DNA from 3 places in the Bradyrhizobium sp. USDA 10063 genome. Region 2 is predicted to be linked to each of the others. Evidence: predicted binding sites of a transcription regulator. Region 2 holds the regulator's gene; each other region holds the start of a gene.

Region 1 (4,178 bases), on a different contig from region 2:
ATCTGCAGCCGATTGAGTCCCGACGAAGCCGCATTGCGGCAATTTCTCGATAAAATGACTTTCACGGATGATGTATCTGTCATCAAGGATGTCTTGGCCAAGCATTCGGGCGTTGCGAAGCGGAATATGTCTTTCGCGCTCGCCGGCGAGTCGTTCAGGATACCTACGCTGCGCATGAACCGGGCCTAAACGAAATGGGCGCCCGCTGCGCCCAGTCTTCCCCGGACGTTCCGCAGGTATCGCCGATGCTGTCCAGAACTCCCGCAACCGCGATGATGGCGGCATGAGGCGGGGCACCGCCGGCGGATTTTGGCGTACGATATCGAACGCGCGCGGTCTAACGATCTAAAATGTGTGTGAAGCGAGCCCAACGATCTTTCCTTGCGGGATCGTCGACTGGCCGACTTTTCAACGCCAATACGGATCGCGCGGTAGAATAATCTGACGAGGTCAAAAGTTGCCAGAGCGCACAAAAACCCCGGCATCGCTGCCGGGGTTTCGCATTTTGTCGTTTGCCTGAACGGCTGGATCAGAAGTCCATGCCGCCCATGCCGCCGCCCGGGGGCATGGCGGGGCCGGCAGCGGCCTTCTTCGGCAGCTCGGCGACCATGGCCTCTGTGGTGATCAGCAGCGCCGCCACGGAGGAGGCGTTCTGGATCGCGGTACGGACCACCTTGGTCGGGTCGATGATGCCCTTGGTGACGAGGTTGCCGTACTCGCCGGTCTGCGAGTCGAAACCGTAGGCGTATTGATCCTTCTCGAGGATCTTGCCGACGATGACCGAGCCGTCTTCACCGGCGTTGATCGCGATCTGGCGAGCGGGCGCGGAGAGCGCCTTGCGCACGATCTCGACGCCGGTCTTCTGGTCGTCGTTCTTGGTGCGCAGGCCCTTGAGCGCTTCGGTGGCGCGGAGCAGGGCGACGCCGCCGCCCGGAACGATGCCTTCCTCGACAGCCGCACGGGTCGCGTGCATCGCGTCATCAACACGATCCTTGCGCTCCTTCACCTCGACTTCGGTCGCGCCGCCGACGCGGATCACCGCGACGCCGCCCGCGAGCTTGGCAAGACGCTCCTGGAGCTTCTCACGGTCGTAGTCCGAGGTGGTCTCCTCGATCTGCGCCTTGATCTGGGCCACGCGCGCCTCGATGTCGGCCTTCTTGCCGGCGCCGTTGACGATCGTGGTGTTCTCCTTGTCGATCATCACCTTCTTGGCGCGACCGAGCATGTTGAGCGTGACGTTCTCGAGCTTGATGCCGAGATCTTCCGAGATCGCCTGGCCGCCGGTCAGGATCGCGATGTCCTGCAGCATGGCCTTGCGGCGGTCACCGAAACCCGGAGCCTTGACGGCCGCGACCTTCAGGCCGCCGCGCAGACGGTTCACAACCAGGGTCGCGAGCGCTTCGCCCTCGATGTCCTCGGCGACGATGACCAGCGGCTTGCCGGTCTGCACCACGGCCTCGAGCAGCGGCAGCAGTTCGTTCAGCGAGGAGAGCTTCTTCTCGTTGATGAGGATGTAGGCGTCGTCCATCTCAACGCGCATCTTGTCGGCGTTGGTGACGAAGTAGGGCGAGATGTAGCCGCGGTCGAACTGCATGCCCTCGACCACGTCGAGCTCGGTCTCCAGCGACTTGGCTTCCTCGACGGTGATCACCCCCTCGTTGCCGACCTTCTTCATGGCATCCGAGAGGAACTTGCCGATCTCGGCGTCGCCGTTGGCCGAGATGGTACCGACCTGGGCGATCTCCTCGTTCGAGGTGACCTTCTTGGAGTTCTTCTGGAGGTCCGCAACGACAGCCTCGACCGCGAGGTCGATACCGCGCTTCAGGTCCATCGGGTTCATCCCGGCGGCAACCGCCTTGGCGCCTTCACGGACGATGGCGGCGGCGAGAACGGTCGCGGTGGTGGTGCCGTCGCCGGCCGCGTCAGCGGACTTGGAGGCGACTTCGCGCACCATCTGCGCGCCCATGTTCTCGAACTTGTCATCGAGCTCGATCTCCTTGGCGACGGTGACGCCGTCCTTGGTGATGCGGGGCGCGCCGAACGACTTGTCGAGGACGACGTTGCGGCCCTTCGGACCGAGCGTCACCTTCACGGCGTTGGAGAGAATGTCGACACCGCGCAGCATGCGATCGCGGGCGTCGACGCCGAACTTGACTTCTTTGGCTGACATATTGGTTTCCCTGAGTGCTTGGATTTTGCTTCACGGCTTGTCTCACCCTTGACGAGGCGCCCGGCAGGCGCTCCTCAGGGGTGAGCGGTGCGAGCGTTGGATTAGGCGGCCTTCTTCTTGGAAGCGGGGACGTCGAGCACGCCCATGATGTCGCTTTCCTTCATGATCAACAGGTCCTGACCGTCGATCTTGACCTCGGTGCCGGACCACTTGCCGAACAACACGCGGTCGCCGACCTGGACGTCGATCGGGATCAGCTTGCCGCTCTCGTCGCGGCCGCCCGGGCCAACGGCGATCACTTCGCCCTGGGAGGGCTTTTCCTTCGCCGTATCGGGAATGATGATGCCGCCAGCGGTCTTCTCTTCTGCGTCGATGCGCTTGACCACGACGCGGTCGTGAAGCGGACGGAATTTCATGCATTTCTCCTAAGTATTTGTATTAGTGACGGATTTCATGAGTGTTAGCAGTCAAGGCCCGTGAGTGCTAGTACGGGCGCGCTCCTGAAATAGGACCGCTTTCTTACGGAGCAAGGGTTTGTGATAGAAAAATTGGCACCCCCCGCCGGCTGATCCGACAATAGCCGATAGCTCACGATCCCCTCTTCGATGTGGGGGCCGCATTCCTTCGGCGAATGATCATACCGACCGGCAGCTGCAAACAGGAGGCGTCTCGATCAGCATGTCGGGGCACGACCCGGTAACCGCCACCGTGGCTTCCCTGAGATTCAGACGACGGTATCTCACAGGTCTATGATCGCGCCTGGAACGATAATACGCCCCGCACAGCGTGTCCCGGCGAAGTCGAAAAGAGCCAGGCGGCGGCGCCGCCAGTGGGCGAATGGTCACCGGCGTAGCCCAATTTAGCTCTCCCAATTCAGCTCGCGTTCTGACAATTTCGGTCTGATCGGAGGTTCGCAATGCCAAACAGAATTCCGCTCGACCCCAAACTGCCGAAGACCTTCGACGCGACGGCGAACGACGCACGAAGCAAGGCACAGCTCGATCAATGGTGGGATCGTCCGTATGGCGTCACGTTGCCGGATGGTCGCATCGAGGTGCGGTGCCTGAATGGCGGGGCGTGGGACCGTTCGACCCATCTTGGCATCGCCGATGATTACGATGCGGCCTGCGCGCTGGCCGAGGCAAAGCAAGCGGAGTGGCTCAAGTTCCGGGAGCGCCCCTGCGTCCAGTTCGACGCAGATCAGGTCTTGGTGGTCCGGCAGGCCCAGCGGCCGGACGAGGCGCCGCAGCAACTGGCGACGTTCGCTACGGCCGACGCGGCAACTGACTACTTGCGCGTCAATTTTCCGGATGCGTAGCCCGACGTTCGGACATCCGCATGGGAGCGGGATGTCGCTCTCGACCTGGCTCTGTTCGGCTCGGCTCGGGACGTCCATCGTCTTGGAATCGATCTCGCAGCGGTAGGAGTATTTGGGCGAGCCCCTCCGGGGGACGGCTCTACTCGCGCCGCCGGAAACGGCACTCCCGGAGTCCGCAAACATTCTCCGCGCATTCGCGTGACGATCCTCTCGCGGAGTCATCGGCGACTTCACGACCATCAGCTCCGCTGACCGGCTTCTTTCCGGTAGAACCTGTTCTCGCCGACGCACGCCCGCATGTCGGTGCGCCGGAACCAGATGGCGCGTCCGCATCGCAGCGGCGGGTTCCCGGCGGTGAAGATGATCTGCTCATCGGTCCGCATCCGCAGCACTTCATGCGGCAGCAGGAGCGGGCGGCGGGCGAGCTGCTTGGACCGCGTCCGGGACGAACCCGACATTTGCGAGGACTGGCTCAGCTGATCCACCTCGACGGTCGTGTCGCCGCAGCGCTTCGAGATATAGTCCGCCGTCTCGGGATCGTTGATCGCCGAGAAGGAGATCCAGGACGCGCTCTCAAACCACTTGCTGGTGGCATCCCGCCCACCATAGGCCTCGCGCATCTGGCCGATCGACTGGTAGAGCATCAAGAGGGTGATGCCGTATTTGCGCCCCGCATCGCGCGCGGTTTCG
Region 2 (4,178 bases):
GTCATCTCGCCGAAGGTACGGGCGTAGCCATCCGGCAGGAACATGGGATCATAACCGAAACCGGCGGTGCCGCGCGGCGGCCACACCAAAGTTCCATCGGCGCGCGCCTCGACCTCTTCGAGATGGCCGTCCGGCCAGGCGACGCAAAGCGCGGAGACGAAATGCGCTCCTCGGCGGTCGGGCGTGGTCGCGCCGCGTTCCTGCAACAGGCGTTCGATCCGCGTCATGGCGGCGGTGAAGTCCTTGTTGTCGCCGGCCCAGCGCGCCGAATAGATGCCCGGTGCGCCGTCCAGCGCGTCGACCGCCAGTCCGGAATCGTCGGCAAACGCCGGTAGATCGGCGGCCTTGGCTGCCGCAATCGCCTTGATCGCGGCATTGGCGCGAAAATTGTCGCCGGTCTCCTCCGGCTCGCCAAGACCGAGATCGCCCGCCGAGATCGCCTCCACGCCGTGCGGTGCCAGCAACTCGCGCATCTCGGCAAGTTTGCCGGGATTGTGGGTCGCGATCACGAGCTTTCCAGTGATTCGGCGGTGCATGGCCTATTGACTACGCCACCGCCATTTTCTGCAAGTCGACCAGACGCGCCACGCCCTTGCGCGCCAGCGCCATCAGCGCCAGGAACTCGTCCTGCGAGAACGGCGTCTTTTCCGCGGTGCCCTGCACCTCGATGATGCGGCCGTCGCCGGTCATCACGAAATTGGCGTCGGTCTCGGCTTCCGAATCCTCGGCATAGTCGAGGTCGAGCACCGGCGTGCCGTTATAGATGCCGCAGGAGATGGCCGCGACGTGGTCGCGCAACACGTTGGTTTTCAGCATGTTGCGGGCCTTCATCCAGTTGATGCAGTCGGCAAGCGCGACCCAGGCACCGGTGATCGAGGCGGTGCGCGTGCCGCCGTCGGCCTGCAGCACGTCGCAATCGACCGTGATCTGGCGCTCGCCCAGCGCTTCCAGGTCGACGGTGGCGCGGAGCGAACGGCCGATCAGGCGCTGGATCTCGATCGTGCGGCCGCCCTGCTTGCCAGCGGAGGCTTCGCGCCGGGTCCGTTCCAGCGTGGCGCGGGGCAGCATGCCGTATTCGGCGGTGACCCAGCCGCGGCCCTGGCCTTTCAGCCACGGCGGCAGGCGGTCTTCCAGGGTCGCGGTGACCAGTACATGGGTGTCGCCGAATTTCACCATGCAGGAACCCTCGGCATATTTAACCACGCCGCGTTCCAGTGAAACGGGGCGCAGTTCGTCCGGTGCACGGCGGCTTGGCCGCATGGGAATCCTCCGAGAATTCGAGCGATATGGCTGGCGGTGCTTGTAGGAGCGGGCAGGCGCAGCGGCAAGCCTTTTGGCCGCCTCCGGCGTGGTAATGCACGCTTGTCACCGGGCATGTGGATGGTCAAATTAGAAGCAGTTGTGAGGGAGTTATTGTGGTTCAACACGAACCGGTTGGTTTGATCGCGCCGCACGCCGGGCTTGCCCAGCTCAACGAGCGGTCGCGCGACATTTTCCGTCAAATCGTCGAAAGTTATCTGGCGACCGGCGAGCCGGTCGGCTCGCGCAACATCTCGCGCTTGATTGCGCTGCCGCTGTCGCCGGCCTCGGTGCGCAATGTGATGTCCGATCTCGAACAGCTCGGCCTGATCTACGCGCCGCATACTTCCGCCGGCCGGTTGCCGACCGAACTGGGCCTGCGCTTTTTCGTCGATGCGCTGATGCAGGTCGGCCATCTCACCGAGGCAGAACGGCAATCGATCCAAAGCCAACTGGCGACTGTCGGTCGCGCGCAGTCGGTCGAGGCAGCGCTCGACGAGGCCTTGATCCGGCTATCCGGCCTCACCCGCGCAGCGGCCGTGGTGCTGACGCCGAAATCCAACACGCGGCTGAAGCATATCGAGTTCGTGCGGCTGGAGCCGGAACGTGCGCTGGTGGTGCTGGTCGGCGAAGACGGCCAGGTCGAGAACCGGGTGCTGAGCTTGCCGCCGGGTGTTCCATCCTCGGCACTGATCGAGGCCACCAACTTCCTCAATGCGCGCATCCTCGGCCGTACGCTCGCCGAAGCGCGGCTCGAGCTCGAGACCGCGCTGGCGCAAAGTCGCGCCGAGCTCGATCTGCTGACGCAGAAGGTGATCTCGGCGGGGCTCGCGAGCTGGTCGGGTGGCGACAATGAAGACCGGCAGCTCATCGTGCGCGGGCACGCCAATCTCTTGGAGGATTTGCATGCGCTCGAGGATCTCGAGCGCATCAAGTCGCTGTTCGACGATCTTGAGACCAAACGCGGCGTGATCGACCTTCTTGGTCGCGCGGAAAGCGCCGATGGCGTGCGGATCTTCATCGGGTCGGAGAACAAGCTGTTCTCGCTGTCGGGCTCCTCGACCATCGTTGCGCCCTATAGCGACGGCGCGGGCCGTATCGTGGGCGTACTCGGTGTGATCGGGCCCACCCGGCTGAATTATGCGCGGGTGATCCCGACTGTGGACTATGCCGCGCGCCTCGTCAGCAGGATGTTGGGTGGCTAGACCCCCGAAACAGGGCTGGTTGCGCTTGATTTTCGTTGCCCAAAGCACGATATCCCGGCCAGCCAATCCCTAAATGTTGACCAGACGCGATTTTTCGAAAAGGCAAGCCATGACCGATCCGAACCGGCCGAACGACAACGCCGAAAACCCGGCGCAGACCGGCGAGCCCGTGGTCTCGAAGCCCTACGTCATGCCCGACGATCCCGAGCAGGGATCAGCGGAGGCCTTGACCAAGGAGCTTAACGAAGCGCGCGACCGGACGTTGCGCACGCTGGCCGAGATGGAAAACCTGCGCAAGCGCACCAGCCGCGAGATCGCGGACGCGCGGGCCTATGGCATCACCGGCTTTGCCCGCGACATCCTCGACATCGCCGACAATCTGCAGCGTGCCCTCGATGCCGTCCCGGCCGAGGCCAAGGCGGCCGCCGACCCCGGTCTGAAGGCCCTGATCGAGGGCGTCGAACTGACCGAGCGTTCGCTGCACGCCACGCTGGAGAAGAATGGGGTCAAGAAATTCGATCCCACCGGCGAGAAGTTCGATCCGAACTTCCAGCAGGCGATGTACGAGGTTCCCGATCCTTCCGTGCCATCGGGTACGGTGGTGCAGGTGGTACAGGCCGGTTACACGATCGGCGATCGCGTGCTGCGTCCGGCGCTAGTCGGTGTTTCCAAGGGCGGCGCAAAGGCTGCGCCAGCTTCGGCCGCACAGCAAGACTGAAACCGCTCAACGCATCGACTGACGGAACGAGATTGATGCCGGCCCCGACAAGGGCCGGTATCGGTTGAGGTCAGCGCGGCTGAATCCCGTCGCGCACGCTGCGGAAGCGCGGGAATGCGGTCGACCATTGATTGCGCGGCGAGGAGCCGATGATGCGCAGCGAGGTCTGCGCTCCGAACCGCAGCCATTGCACGATGGTAACCGGCGTATTGTCCTTGCCGCTGACTGCATCGATCCGCGTCTCGTAGCCCGGCTGGCCATCGATGCGGATCGGCTCCGACATCGTGATCCGCCCATCGCGCACACCGGGGATCGTGGTCGCGATCTGCTGGGCAAAACGACCGCGGTCATCGGGAGAGGCGGCGGTCGAGCCGATGATGCCGATGATCATGAAGGGCGCCACCTCGAACCCGCTCTTCTCATCGCCATCGGCGACGATCAACGCAGCGCCGGGCGCCAGTGTTCGGATGTTCTTGAAGTTTGCCAGCTCGGTTATCTTGAACGGCATCAGCCCGAGCTGCTCGTCGACTGGAACCTGGTCCCGGATCGCGGCGGTCGAGAACATCTGGCGGACGGCGTCGTCGGTATAGATCCTGGCCGCATTCTCCGGGACCTGCATGGCGATATAGCCGGAGAACGTCGGGCCGGGCAGGATCATCGAATAGCGCCGCACATTGCTGGCGCCGTCCTTGGCATTCTCGACCGTGTAATAGGCAAGACCGGCCGTGGTCTCGATGCTCTCCGGCTTGATCCCGCCGGTGCCGCCCGGGTTCGCCTTGAAGGCGTTGGCGACCTCGCCATAGGCCTCCGCCGGCAGGTCGGTCACCAGCACTTTGACGCCCTGGTCCTCGGTCTCGAAGCCGGTGAAAGCTTTTGCGCGATTGAGCCCCACCAGCGGCTGCATCCCAACCCTGGCGCCCGGCGGAAAGACCACGTCCGCGGCAAAGGCGGGAGAT
Region 3 (4,178 bases), 2.9 Mb from region 2:
TAGACAAGACCTAACGCCACGAACAAACCGTGGAACCGCTTATCGCTGACGACGATTGCGACGAGGCACAGCGCGATGTAGACCATGTTCCGTATCGGATATTCGAGCCCGAACGAAGCGAAGTAGGCCGGGCTCTTGATCGCCGTGTCGACCAAGTCCGCGGCGTAGAGGACTGCAAGAATGCCAAAAAACCAACCCCGTCTGGAGATGAAGTAGTCTTCGTATCCGGTGTATTCCTCCATCGAGGTCGGAAACAGAACGGCGCAGAGAAAAAAGAACAGGCTGCAGAAGACGAGTAGAAAGAAATAGGTTGGGAAGTCGATGCTGGCGACCTCTCTGAGGCGGAATTCCCACCACCAAAGATGAATGACGAAAAGAAACATAGACAGCACCCATCCTATGTGAATCCAGAAAATCTTAACTTTGATTGGATGTTGAACGAATGTCGCGAGGCCGTTGAGCAGTCGTGCAAGGCTGAGACTGAGCACCATGGCCATGATGAAGCGGATATGGGCGTAGATGTCGGGATGGATGTGCTGCATGGCGATCAATTTCCTCAACGGCCTGTAGCGGACCGCTCAACCGCAGCAACCGGATCAGAGCGCTCTTTTCCGCGATGACGACGTCCCTCGTCATATGAACTATGAGGAAGCAAAGCGGCGTGCTGGATCACAAATCTTTATCGATATTCACGAGCATATTACCTGCAACCGGCAGTTGATTACCGTTACCCTCTAGCGGCTGTGCATATTGGAGACCGCGACGAAGTGAGTCATTTCGCAACGACCTGCGCTGCTCACCGATATGTGAAGGATGGTTGAGCGGGAGGTCGGCCCTGCGCGTTTCATGCGCTCCAGCATTGCAGGGAGGCACGATGGCGGAGGGGAAGTTAGCGGGCGCGCTCAACGAGTTCGGCGGCCACGAAACACACGGTGACGGTCTCGGCTGGACGTGCCTCTATGCGTCCGTTCATACCACGACGTGCTACGACGGTTTCTTCGCCGGACGCCCTGACGCACTCATCGAGCTTCGGCTTGCTGGCTCGGCATCGATCATTCGACGAATCCGCGGACAAAGTATACGGCGGCGGACAGAGCCAGGACTTTTCGTCACTGTACCGCCGACCACGGACTTCAACATCGCGCTCGAAGGACAAATCACGGCCCTGCACGTTTACGTTCGCAAGTCGGTCATCGACGAAGTGACGTCGGATTTCGTTCGTGGCAACCCGAGCGTGGTGGAGATCATCCCCAGGTTTGGAGCCGCCGATCACGTCGTCGAGCGCTTGGCCTTGGCCGCGCGGGCGGCGTTGGACGATCCTCCGCACTCGGCGCGCCTGTACACCGACCATCTGGCAAGGGCGTTGGCCGCGCGCCTCCTCCGCGACCATTCCAATGTGTCGGCGCTCGCGTTCAAGAACTTGAACCCCCGTCGGGGTTGCGTTCAACGGCATTGAATAAGGTAAAGACTTGATCGAAGCCGGTCCGATGGAGATCTGTCATTGACTGAGCTGGCGGCCGGCAGCGGCCTCAGCGCGGGACATTTCGTCAAACAATTCAAGCGGTCCACCGGGCTTTCGCCGTACCAATATATCCTGTGCGCCCGCGTCGGCCGAGCCCAACACTTGCTGGCCCAAGGCGTCACACCGATCGCCGAGAGCGCATCGGCCTGCGGCTTTGCCGATCAGGAGCATTTCACCAAGGTCTTCAAGCGGTTGACCGGCGCGACACCGGCCACCTACCGGAACGACCGCCGCAGCTGACGCCGAGAGCCTTTCACGTTTCCGTGGAAACGTGAAAGGCTCGTTTCTTTTCCCTGTCGCGCTTTCTGACGGAAAACCGGATTCTACTTTTCCTGAAAGCGCTCTCATGAGCAACAGGTCGAGCCACAACGGTGTGACTCGTCACGCTTGCGCTTCTCGCTCCGCAGGTGGCCGCCACCGAACCGCCTAGCGTCCGACAGAATTTGCTTCAGATCGGCGGGACTGGGCGACGTTTTTTTTGCTACCAACCCTTGCTCCCGAAAAACCCTGTCCTATTTCAGCTGCGCTGGCACTCGCGGGCGTCGACTGCTAGCAATTGAAACCGTTGACTCGTGCAAATACTTAGGAGGGCTGCATGAATTTCCGTCCGCTTCACGACCGCGTCGTGGTCAAGCGCATCGAAGCCGAAGAGAAGTCCAAGGGCGGCATCATCATTCCAGACACAGCCAAGGAAAAGCCCTCGCAGGGCGAAATCATCGCGGTCGGCCCGGGCGGCCGTGACGAGGCTGGCAAGTTGATCCCGATCGACGTGAAGGTCGGCGACCGCGTGCTGTTCGGCAAATGGTCGGGTACCGAGGTAAAGATCGACGGCCAGGAGCTGTTGATTATGAAGGAGAGCGACATCATGGGCGTTCTCACCGACGTGTCTTCCAACAAGAAGGCCGCCTAATCCACCGCTCGCGCCACTCACCCCTGAGGAGCGCTTGCCGGGCGGCCTGCCAAGGGTGAAATGAGACCAAGACAATTCAGGGAAACCAATATGTCAGCAAAAGAAGTCAAATTCGGCGTGGACGCGCGCGACCGCATGCTGCGCGGCGTCGACATTCTGAACAACGCGGTGAAGGTCACGCTGGGTCCGAAGGGCCGCAACGTCGTGCTTGACAAGTCGTTCGGCGCGCCCCGTATCACCAAGGATGGCGTCACCGTCGCCAAGGAGATCGAGCTCGACGACAAGTTCGAGAACATGGGCGCCCAGATGGTGCGCGAAGTCGCCTCCAAGTCCGCTGACGCGGCCGGCGACGGCACCACCACCGCAACCGTCCTCGCGGCTGCGATCGTGCGCGAAGGCGCCAAGGCGGTTGCCGCCGGCATGAACCCGATGGATCTGAAGCGCGGCATCGACCTCGCGGTCGAGGCTGTGGTTGCGGACCTGCAGAAGAACTCCAAGAAGGTCACCTCCAACGACGAGATCGCCCAGGTCGGCACCATCTCCGCCAACGGCGACGCCGAGATCGGCAAGTTCCTCTCCGACGCCATGAAGAAGGTCGGCAACGAGGGTGTCATCACCGTCGAGGAAGCCAAGTCGCTGGAGACGGAGCTCGACGTCGTCGAGGGCATGCAGTTCGACCGCGGCTACATCTCGCCCTACTTCGTCACCAACGCCGACAAGATGCGCGTTGAGATAGACGACGCCTACATCCTCATCAACGAGAAGAAGCTCTCCTCGCTGAACGAGCTGCTCCCGCTGCTCGAGGCCGTGGTGCAGACCGGCAAGCCGCTCGTCATCGTCGCTGAAGACGTCGAAGGCGAAGCCCTCGCCACCCTGGTGGTCAACCGTCTGCGCGGCGGCCTCAAGGTCGCGGCCGTCAAGGCGCCGGGCTTCGGCGATCGCCGCAAGGCCATGCTGCAGGACATCGCGATCCTGACCGGCGGCCAGGCGATCTCGGAAGACCTCGGCATCAAGCTCGAGAACGTCACGCTGCAGATGCTCGGTCGCGCCAAGAAGGTGATGATCGACAAGGAGAATACCACGATCGTCAACGGCGCCGGCAAGAAGGCCGACATCGAGGCGCGCGTGGCGCAGATCAAGGCGCAGATCGAGGAGACCACCTCGGACTACGACCGTGAGAAGCTGCAGGAGCGTCTGGCCAAGCTCGCGGGCGGCGTCGCGGTGATCCGCGTCGGCGGCGCGACCGAAGTCGAGGTCAAGGAGCGCAAGGATCGCGTTGATGACGCGATGCACGCGACCCGTGCGGCGGTCGAGGAAGGCATCCTGCCGGGCGGCGGCGTCGCCCTACTCCGTGCCACCGAAGCGCTCAAGGGCCTGCGCACCAAGAACGAGGACCAGAAGACCGGCGTCGAGATCGTGCGCAAGGCGCTGTCGGCGCCGGCCCGCCAGATCGCAATCAACGCCGGTGAAGACGGCTCGGTCGTGGTCGGCAAAGTCCTGGAGAAGGATCAGTATTCTTACGGCTTCGACTCGCAGACCGGCGAGTACGGCAACCTCGTCACCAAGGGCATTATCGACCCGACCAAGGTCGTGCGCACCGCGATCCAGAACGCCTCCTCCGTGGCGGCGCTGCTGATCACCACCGAGGCCATGGTCGCCGAGTTGCCGAAGAAGGCCGCCACTGGCCCCGCGATGCCTCCTGGCGGCGGCATGGGTGGCATGGACTTCTGATCCAGCCGCGTCACG

The links. Region 2 encodes HrcA, which represses chaperone genes, less so after heat shock. Its sites were predicted from a motif close to GTTAGCACTCNCNNNNNGNGAGTGCTAAC; they were not measured.
Region 1: groES (co-chaperone GroES) is a predicted target of HrcA. The motif match lies at 2,630-2,658, and genes of this name have one in related genera.
Region 3: groES (co-chaperone GroES) is a predicted target of HrcA. The motif match lies at 2,048-2,076, and genes of this name have one in related genera.

What each region holds. Positions count from the first base shown of each region.
Region 1 is NZ_JBSSGP010000001.1:236,161-240,338, forward strand. It holds gene ACVJGD_RS01125 (hypothetical protein) at 1-189, shown strand, start outside; gene groL (chaperonin GroEL) at 530-2,170, opposite strand; gene groES (co-chaperone GroES) at 2,272-2,586, opposite strand; gene ACVJGD_RS01140 (hypothetical protein) at 3,087-3,488, shown strand; gene traG (Ti-type conjugative transfer system protein TraG) at 3,728-4,178, opposite strand, start outside.
Region 2 is NZ_JBSSGP010000002.1:5,707,090-5,711,267, reverse strand. It holds gene rdgB (RdgB/HAM1 family non-canonical purine NTP pyrophosphatase) at 1-536, opposite strand, end outside; gene rph (ribonuclease PH) at 547-1,260, opposite strand; gene hrcA (heat-inducible transcriptional repressor HrcA) at 1,416-2,504, shown strand; gene grpE (nucleotide exchange factor GrpE) at 2,614-3,222, shown strand; gene ACVJGD_RS29135 (hypothetical protein) at 3,293-4,178, opposite strand, start outside.
Region 3 is NZ_JBSSGP010000002.1:8,606,061-8,610,238, reverse strand. It holds gene ACVJGD_RS42285 (hypothetical protein) at 1-542, opposite strand, end outside; gene ACVJGD_RS42280 (hypothetical protein) at 875-1,456, shown strand; gene ACVJGD_RS42275 (helix-turn-helix domain-containing protein) at 1,502-1,762, shown strand; gene groES (co-chaperone GroES) at 2,118-2,432, shown strand; gene groL (chaperonin GroEL) at 2,523-4,163, shown strand.